DNA from 2 places in the Paraburkholderia dipogonis genome. Region 2 is predicted to be linked to the other one. Evidence: predicted binding sites of a transcription regulator. Region 2 holds the regulator's gene; the other holds the start of a gene.

Region 1 (4,413 bases), on a different contig from region 2:
CGATCTTGCCGTCGACGCGATGCCGGCCGAGAAACGGAAACAGCAACGGATTGCCGCCGCGAATCCGCGCGGGCTGGCTCCAGTCGGCATGCTCCGGCCAATGGATGACTTCTTCGCCGTCGATCGTCCACGACATCAGACGGCCGCCGGCTTGCGGCGCGAAACGGAGCACGGAGGCGTCCTGAGCGATCTCGAGAATGTCCTGTTGCGGAGAGAGGGGCATGGTCGATGGATGGATGAGTGAGAGGTTGAAGGCAGATACAGGGTGGCCCGCAGGCGGCGGCATCCTGGCGTACGCGTCGGAATTTGCCGCGCGGCGCCTCGCGAGAGAATGATTTTGCGCTGCTTTCCGCTACGGGGAAACCCTTCTCGGGAAATTGCGGGTGTCGCCGCAAGGCCATCCTTGCTGATAATTCGTCTGACTGCCCGGTAACTTCGACGACCGGGCGAGACTGCCTCAGGAGGCTGTATGGATCTCGCAATGGCAATGGCTGTCACTTTGTTCGGCATGTTCGCGGCAAGCACGGTCTACTTCTTTTACAAGCTCGAACGCTGATCCGGGCGTCCGCGCGGCTTGCTCTGCTCAACAAAGGCGTCTGGCCTGTTGAGCGATTCTCCTGCCGGGCACTACGCGGTTCGCTTCACGTCATTCTGCTGATCCCATAGGGCGGCCATTCACGGCGGCCCGTTTCTTTTTCTGCGCCGTAACAACGGTTTCGAGTTGTGACGCGACGCACAATATTTCCCCGAATGCGGTTCAAACGCTTGGCGCTGACATTGCAGCCAGGCATAATCGGTGCGCTTTTGAGGCGCCCGTGGATTCCTTATCCGGCGCGCTTGTCCCCGACATTTTCCTTACAAGGACGCCCCGCGTGAACCTGTCGTTTCTCATCTTCCTGAGCGTGCTGCAAGGCGTCACCGAACTGTTTCCGGTGAGCAGCCTCGGCCATACGTTGCTGGTGCCCGCACTGTTCGGCATGCATATCGACAAACACGCGCCGCAATTGCTGCCGTTCCTCGTCGCGTTGCATCTCGGCACCGCGCTCGCGCTGCTGTGGTACTTCCGCAAACGCTGGTGCGCGCTGGTGCGCGGTTTCTTCGCTTCGTTCGGCGGCCGCCGCAACGACGACGCGCACATGATGTGGGCGCTCATCATTGGCACGATTCCGGCCGGTCTGGTTGGGCTGCTGCTGGAAAAACGGCTCGAGCGGCTTTTTCACGACTTGCGGATCGTGGCGATCGCGCTGATCGTGAACGGCGTGCTGCTGTGGTTCGGCGACCGCCTGCAGCGTTCGCGCGCGCATCAGGCGCCGGAGAAGCTGAGTTTCGGTCAGGCGTTTTTTGTCGGTCTCGCGCAGATCGGCGCGTTGATTCCGGGTTTCTCCCGCAGCGGCCTGACGATGATCGCCGGCAATGCCGCGGGTCTGACGGCGGAGAAGTCGGCGGAATTCTCGTTCCTGCTCGGCACGCCGATTATCTTCGCGGCCGGCGTGCTCGAGTTGCCCAAACTGTTCCACGCGCCCGGCCAACTCGCCGATGCATTGCTCGGCGGCGTGCTCACCGCGATCGCCGCATACCTCAGCGTGCGTTTCCTGATGCGCTATTTCGAGGGCCGCGGACGTCTGGCGTCGTTCGGCGTGTATTGCGTGATCGCCGGCATTGTGTTCCTCGGCTGGTTCATGCTGCATCCGCAACCGGTTTGATGGCGTTCACTTTGTCCGCTAGCGAGCGCCGGCGGGCAGGGGACGATCGGTTATAATCCGGGCCCGGCTCAACTTGCCGGGCCCGTTTGTTTCGCGACTTGCGACAGCCGGTGTGAGGCGCGGATCGCTTGCTTGGCGTTCGGGTAGATTTCCCGTCTACGGCACGGTCAGTTAGAATTTCAGTATCCTGCGGACCCCGTGGCTTGCAGAGGCACAGGTTCCAATGCCAGAAAGCAGGTTCTCATTGCGGGCGATGCACGTTGTACAGAGTTGCATCGCCTCACTTCAATACGGCAGTAGCTCAGCTGGATAGAGCATCGGCCTTCTAAGCCGAGGGTGGGGGGTTCGAGTCCCTCCTGCCGTACCAATCAGATCAAATCTGTTCGCGGGGCAGTGTGCGCCCTGTCGAGCTGCCAAATTTGTTTCTTATCAATTTAAAGTTTGAGGCTTTTCGCCTACTGTTATTAGGCTATGCGCGCGGCGGAAGGCGACACGTGTCGCATCCCCGTTTCAGACTTTATCGCCAGCCATGTTCAATATCCTCCTCGTTCCGCTGGACGGCTCGCCCCAGAGTGCCCGCGTCATCGACCTGGTCAGCCGCGTCGCGGCGCCGGGTACCGCAACTGTGCACCTTCTGTGCGTGGTCGACCCATCCTATTTGTTGCCTCCCGGTAGCGAAAGCGATGTCGCGCCCGATGGCCAGAACTATCCGTCCGCATACGCGCAGACATCTATCGCGCAATCCGTCCTGACTGCCGCAGGCGCACAGCTTGCCGACCGGAATTTCACGGTGGAACAACACCTGTGCACGGGAAATAGTCCGGCCGACGTCGTCATCGAACAAGCCCGACTACTGGCCGCGGAGGTCATCGTGATGGGACATCACCATCTGTCACGGCTGCGCCGCTGGGCCAACCCTTCGACCAGCGGAGAAGTCATCGACCGGTCGCCCTGTGCGGTACTGATCGAAACCCGGGACAAGGGCTGACTTCATGATGTGGGACAGGCGGTAGTCCGTCTCCCGTGGCCGTTCCAGCAAGTGAGAGTAACGCTGTATGTTGTGGGCCATCTCGGAGAGCATCCATCGTTGTGGTCATTGCACCTTTAAGGAGCCCGTCGGCAACCGCGGCGACAGCGCACGAAGCGCCAAACCGCCGCGCTACGCCGCTCGCAACTGTCACTGCGCCGGTTTCACATCGATCGAGTCGACGCGGTTCGGATAGAACGCCAGATGTTGCGCGATCTCCTTCACGGCCGCATACGGCGACTCATAAGTCCACACCGCATTGACTGTCTTTTCACCGCCCGACGGAATGCTGTAGTACGCGCAATCGCCCTTGTATGGACAGTAGGTTGCGTGATCGGTGCGCTCCAGCAGCGTCATTTCCACGTCGTTGCGCGGAATGTAATACACCGGCGGATACGACGCTTCGCGCAGAACGAGTGCCTTGAGCGTATCCGCGATCGCCTTGCCGCCGACGGTCACCACGACGCGCGCGTTGGACGGCTTCACCGTGATCGGATGATCGGGGCCGGGCACCTTGATGGTTTTTTCAGTCATGCTGTCGAACTCCTGAATGTGGGCAGATCTGCAACGTGTGGCGGAAGATATCGAGCCGCGTCCGACGAGACGATCGCGTGCTGGTTCGAAGCATACGCCGCTCATGAAAAACACGTCGGACTCGGCGGTCACGAGGCGGCCATAAAAAAGGGCAGCCGAAGAAGCTGCCCTGTCAAAGTCTCGCCTTCAGGCGGACTGTTGCTTAACGCTCAACATCTTCCGTCCGATCTCGAACGAGTCGTGCTTTTCGCTCACTGCTTGATGTTCAACGCAGCCGTGAGGTCGCCCATCGGCTTGCTGCCGTTGCTGACCAGCGCCGCGTCGCGCGCCGCGATACCCGGCAGTGTCGGCAGCGAGAAGCGGTGCGTGATGAAGCGCAGGATCGACGTGGTGTCGTACTGCGTGTGATCGACGTAACCCTTCTTCGCGTACGGCGAGATGATCAGCGCCGGAATACGCGTGCCCGGACCCCAGCGGTCGGCCTTCGGCGGCGACACGTGATCCCAGAAGCCGCCGTTTTCGTCGTACGTCACGACCACCACCATGTTGTTCCACTGCGGGCTCTTCTGCAGATGCGAGATGACGTCCGCGATGTGCTGGTCGCCCGACGCCACGTCGGTGTAGCCCGGGTGTTCGTTCAGGTTACCCTGCGGCTTGTAGAACGACACTTGCGGCAGCGTGCCGCTATCGATCGCCTTGATGAACTCCGAGCCGGCCAGACCGCCGTCGAGCAGATGCTGCGAACGATTCGCGGTGCCCGGTGCGAGGTCGGCGAAATAGTTGAACGGCTGATGATGCGGCTGGAAATTCGGCGCCGTCAGATTCGCGCCGTAAATCACGTTCGACGTGCCGTTCTGCGCCGCCGACACCGCCGCGCCCCAGGCGCCGCCGTACCATGCCCACGACACCTTCGCGTTGTTCAACAGATCGCCGATGTGCTGCTGCGACTGCGCCGGCAACGTGGTGGCCTGGGTCGGATCGGCGAAGTTCGCATCGCCGCCGCTCGCCGGCTTGTTGCCGCTCGGCTGATACGGTGGCTGCATCGTGTTGATCGCGTAGAAGTCAGGTGTGAGGTTGCCCGAATTCACGTATTTGGGCGGCCCGCTCAGCGCCGAAGCCGGCGAGTTGGACGCGACCTTGAGCGTGACA
Region 2 (4,413 bases):
ATTGACTCAGGACCCATTGCACCAGCGTGTGCGCATCCTCTGCCGACAACGGGCCGCCGCGATCGGCGGGCAACGGCATCGCCATGTCGCCCCAATGCGCTTTGCCGCCGAGGCGCAGCTTGTGCTCCAGCATGAACTGCGCGTCGGGCACATTGCGGTAGCGCTCGGCGATCTGCTGGAACGACGGCGCGAGGAACGGCGCATCGCGCGTGTGGCAAAACATGCAATGCTGCTGATCGACTAACGCGGTCGGCTCCGGATCGGCGTGCGCGGTGGAGGCAGCCAGCACGAACACGGCGCATGCCGCCAGGCAGCTTCGGGATAGGGTGTTCAAGGCACGCGCTCCTTTGCAACGGGCATGAGTTCAGTGTAGGAGCGGTGGCTTGCGTGCCGTTGACCTCGGTCAACCAGAACGCAGGCCCTGAATTTGACGTATCGTGCCTAGCTCCTATGCTGATGACAGATGGGCGTCGCACGCAACGGGCTGCCCGAGAACGCGGTGCACGACGCGTGGGCGTGCAGAAACGCCGTCCCAGGCTCCCAGCCTCTCATCCTGCGCAACGAACCAGGTGGCGGTCATGAAGATTTATTTTCCCGAGGAACATCCGGAGTATTGCGCGCGCGATCTCGTCGTCGCGTTTCCGGCCGAGGTGGATGGAGCGCGCGTGCAGTGCGCAATTACCGCGGAGGCGCTAGAAGATCATTTCGGCGCCGTCTCGCTGCGCGAAGACGATCTGATCACCGCATTCAACTCCAACCGGCATCCGATCGAACACGCAGTAAGGCGACTGCTTAACGAGATCGGTGCCAAGCCGGTGCTGATGCACAGCGGCTACTTCCGTTTTTGCGAGTGAATCCCGTGGGACGGCGGAGCGCACGCCTCTTTCGATGCGTCACGCCGGCACGAAGCCGGTTATTCGCCGCTCAGCAAGTTCGAGGAGAAGCCAATGCGTGCGATGCTATTCGACGGCAGTACGTCGTTTCTGCGCGAGCAGGAGTTGCCGGATCCCGTGCCCGGCGCCGGCCAGATCCTGATCGATATTCACGCGTGCGGCGTGTGCCGCACCGATCTTCATCTGGTTGACCATGAGCTCGGGCATCCCAAACAGCCTGTCATTCCAGGTCACGAAATCGTCGGCACGGTAGCCGGGCTCGGCGTGGGCGTGACGGGGTTCGTCCTCGGAGACCGGGTGGGAGTGCCCTGGGTTGGCCACACGTGCGGGCATTGCCGCTACTGCCTGTCGGCGCGGGAAAATCTTTGCGACGATCCCCGTTTTACCGGCTACACGATCGACGGCGGTTTCGCGGAGCGCACCGTTGCCGACAGCCGCTACTGCTTTCACGTGCCGGAGCAGTACAGCGACATCGAAGCGGCGCCGCTGCTATGCGCAGGCCTGATCGGCTATCGCACGTTGAGCATGGCGGGCGACGCGCAACGCATCGGCATTTACGGTTTCGGGGCCGCGGCGCATATCGTCGCGCAGGTCGCGCGTCATCAACAGCGCACCGTGTACGCGTTCACGCGCCCGGGCGATCACGCGGCCCAGCAACTCGCGCTGCGTCTCGGCGCGGCGTGGGCGGGCAGCAGCGCGGAGGCACCGCCGGAGGAGCTCGATGCGGCTTTGCTTTTCGCGCCGGTCGGTGCACTCATTCCGTCAGCATTGCGAGCGGTCGCGAAAGGTGGCGTGGTGGTCTGCGGCGGGATTCACATGAGCGACGTCCCGTCGTTTCCGTACGCGTTTCTGTGGGGCGAGCGTCGCGTGGTATCGGTTGCGAATCTGACCCGCGATGACGGGCTCGCCTTCATGCGCATTGCTGGCGAGACGCGCCTCGAGATCAAAACGACGACGTATCCGCTGACGGACGCCAATCAGGCCTTAAGCAACCTGCGCGATGGCAGGCTCACCGGTGCGGCAGTGCTCGCCGTCCGTTAGCGTGGCCGGGCCCGGCGGTCCGCGTCGCCTCACGATCGTGGTGTTCGCGGCCGACGGCCGGATCGCGAGCGACGTCCGTACTCAAACCCGCACGAGGCCTTCGTGATCGAGAATCCGGATGTCCTTGCCGTGCGTATCGAGCAGTCCGTCGCGCTGAAATTTAGAGAGCATCCGGCTGACCGTTTCGAGCTTGATTCCCAGATAACTGCCGATTTCCTCGCGCGTCATGCGCAGGTGAAATTCCGCCGGCGAATATCCGCGCTTTCTCAGGCGGTCCGACAAATTTAGCAGGAATGTCGCCACCCGCTGCTCGGCGGACATCGTGCCGAGCAACATCATCTGCGATGACTCGCGCACGATCTCGCCGCCCATCATGCGGTGCACGTGTTGCTGGACCGCTTTGACTTCGCGGCACATGGCTTCGAGAAGATGGAAGGGGATGATGCAAACCTTGCTGTCTTCGAGTGCGACAGCATCGCAACTATGGTGGCCGGAGCAGACGCCGTCCAGGCCCAGCGAGTCGCCGGCGAGATGAAAGCCGGTGACCTGTTCGCGGCCGTCGCGATGCATGACGACGGTCTTGAACGAGCCCGCGCGTACTGCGTAGATGCTCTGAAACGCGTCGTTCGCGCGATAGATCGTTTCGCCCTGTTTGATGGTTCGCGACGGGCAGATAAGCGATTCGATCCTTTGCAATTCTTCGGCTGTCAGGCCGTGCGGCATGCAGATCGAGCGCATCGAGCAGGCCGTGCAGCGCGGTGCGCCCTTGCGCGACGCGCTTGCGTTTGCCGATACTCGTCCAGGGAGCGGCGATCCTTGCGGACGGGCAAGCGCGGGCGCGATGGCGGGAGATGCGGCGACGTCAGACATGGTGTGCTCCTGTTGAAAGACGGCGTGCGTGCGATGTTCGCCAGCAATCCGTTGGATCGTGCTTAGTGCGAGATCGAATTCGCCGGTCTTGTCGAAAAAGTAGCGGGCGCCGCCTTTCAGGCATGCGCGCCGAAACCAGGCGCCGGAATGATTCGTCAACACCATGACAATCACATGCGGCATTCCTTGTGCAAGCAGCCCTAGCAACTCCATGCCGGTGCCGCCGCTCAGATGCAACTCCGTCACGACCAGATCGGCCATACCTGTGTCGATGCCGGCGAATGCCGCAGCGGGCTCCTCGGCTTCGCCGACGATCTCCACGCCGTCGAGTGCGCCGAGCAGCGCGGCCAGACGGCGCCGCACCAACACGGCATCGTCGACGAGAAAAACACGCAGCGCGCGGTGTTCAGGGCTTGAGTTCATGGCTCGAAGTATCGGCCGCGCTATCTCAAAATAAAATCGGCGCCGAATGAGCTTCGAGTAGGCAAGCGGGAAGGCGTGTAGGGGGTTTCCTACACGATGGTCAGGCGGATGAGGAAGATGCCGCGAGCTGCGCGTGTATCGAGCTACAGATCAGAGGGGCGAGCGGTTTCCGGGGCGCGCACAGTGCGGCGCCACCCGCCAGGGGAAGGCTGCGAAGGCGCTCAGATGCCGTCTTCTTCGTCGCTGACCAGTTTGTGGCGCATCGCATAGCGCACCAGCGCCGCTTCGTGTGGCATCTGCATTTTTTCGAGGATGCGCGTCTTGTACGTGCTGACGGTCTTGCTGCTCACGCACAGTTCGGCCGCGATCTCGGTGATCGTTTGACCGGCTGCAATACGCTTCAGGACGTCGAACTCCCGATCCGACAGCCGTTGATGCGGCAGCAGATCGGTCGGTTCGTTCAGGCTTTGCGCGAACCGCTCGGCCATCGCAAGGCTCACGTACACACCGCCGGCGGCGACCTTGGTCACGGCCGCCACCAGTTCGGCGCTCGCGCTTTCCTTTGTCAGGTAGCCGGACGCGCCGGCTTTGAACGCGCGCACCGCGTATTGCTGCTCGGCGTGCATGGTCAGCACCAGGATGCGCAGGGCCGGCTTTTCTTCCTTGATCTGCTTGATCAGCTCGACGCCGTTGCGGCCGGGCATGGACAGATCGAGCACCAGCACGTCGGCTGCGCGCTCGCGGATCAGCGCGACGGTGCTGACGCTATCGTTCGCTTCGCCGGTGACTTCGAAGCCGCTCGCGCCCTGCAGGATATGGCGCAGACCGTCGCGCACCAGCGCGTGGTCGTCGGCAATCAGGACGCGCGTCATGTTTGTATCTCCTGCATTTGTACGGTCTCCGCCGGAATGGTGACAGTCAACACAAAGCCTTTGCCGTGCGCGGTATGAATATCGACCGCCCCGCCGAGCATGTGCGCGCGTTCGCGAACGCCGAGCAGGCCGAAGGACTTGGCCGCCGGCTCGGCCGTGCGGTGCGCGCCCTGGCCATTGTCGGCGATGCTGAGCTCGAAGGCCTGCTCCTTCGCCTGCAGGCTCAGTGTCACCAGCGTGGCGTCCGCATGGCGCGCAACGTTTGTCAGCGCCTCCTGCACGATCCGGAACAGCGCGGTGGCGCCTGCCGGGCT

Evidence for each region. Region 2 encodes FNR, which switches genes on or off when oxygen is low (the NO sensors DNR and NnrR bind a similar motif). Its sites were predicted from a motif close to TTGATNNNNATCAA; they were not measured.
Region 1: ACFSNN_RS23930 (universal stress protein) is a predicted target of FNR. The motif match lies at 2,123-2,136, and genes of this name have one in related genera.

Annotation. Positions count from the first base shown of each region.
Region 1 covers NZ_JBHUFR010000018.1:74,647-79,059, reverse strand. Annotated here, with positions in the region: gene ACFSNN_RS23945 (aldose epimerase family protein) at 1-223, opposite strand, end outside; gene ACFSNN_RS23940 (undecaprenyl-diphosphate phosphatase) at 873-1,703, shown strand; tRNA gene ACFSNN_RS23935 (tRNA-Arg) at 1,994-2,070, shown strand; gene ACFSNN_RS23930 (universal stress protein) at 2,233-2,691, shown strand; gene ACFSNN_RS23925 (DUF427 domain-containing protein) at 2,881-3,264, opposite strand; gene ACFSNN_RS23920 (acid phosphatase) at 3,516-4,413, opposite strand, start outside.
Region 2 covers NZ_JBHUFR010000013.1:220,617-225,029, forward strand. Annotated here, with positions in the region: gene ACFSNN_RS18555 (c-type cytochrome) at 1-334, opposite strand, end outside; gene ACFSNN_RS18560 (DUF1488 family protein) at 570-854, shown strand; gene ACFSNN_RS18565 (zinc-dependent alcohol dehydrogenase family protein) at 948-1,934, shown strand; gene fnr (fumarate/nitrate reduction transcriptional regulator Fnr) at 2,016-2,804, opposite strand; partial or broken gene ACFSNN_RS18575 (response regulator) at 2,892-3,227, opposite strand; gene ACFSNN_RS18580 (response regulator) at 3,449-4,099, opposite strand; gene ACFSNN_RS18585 (PAS domain-containing sensor histidine kinase) at 4,096-4,413, opposite strand, start outside.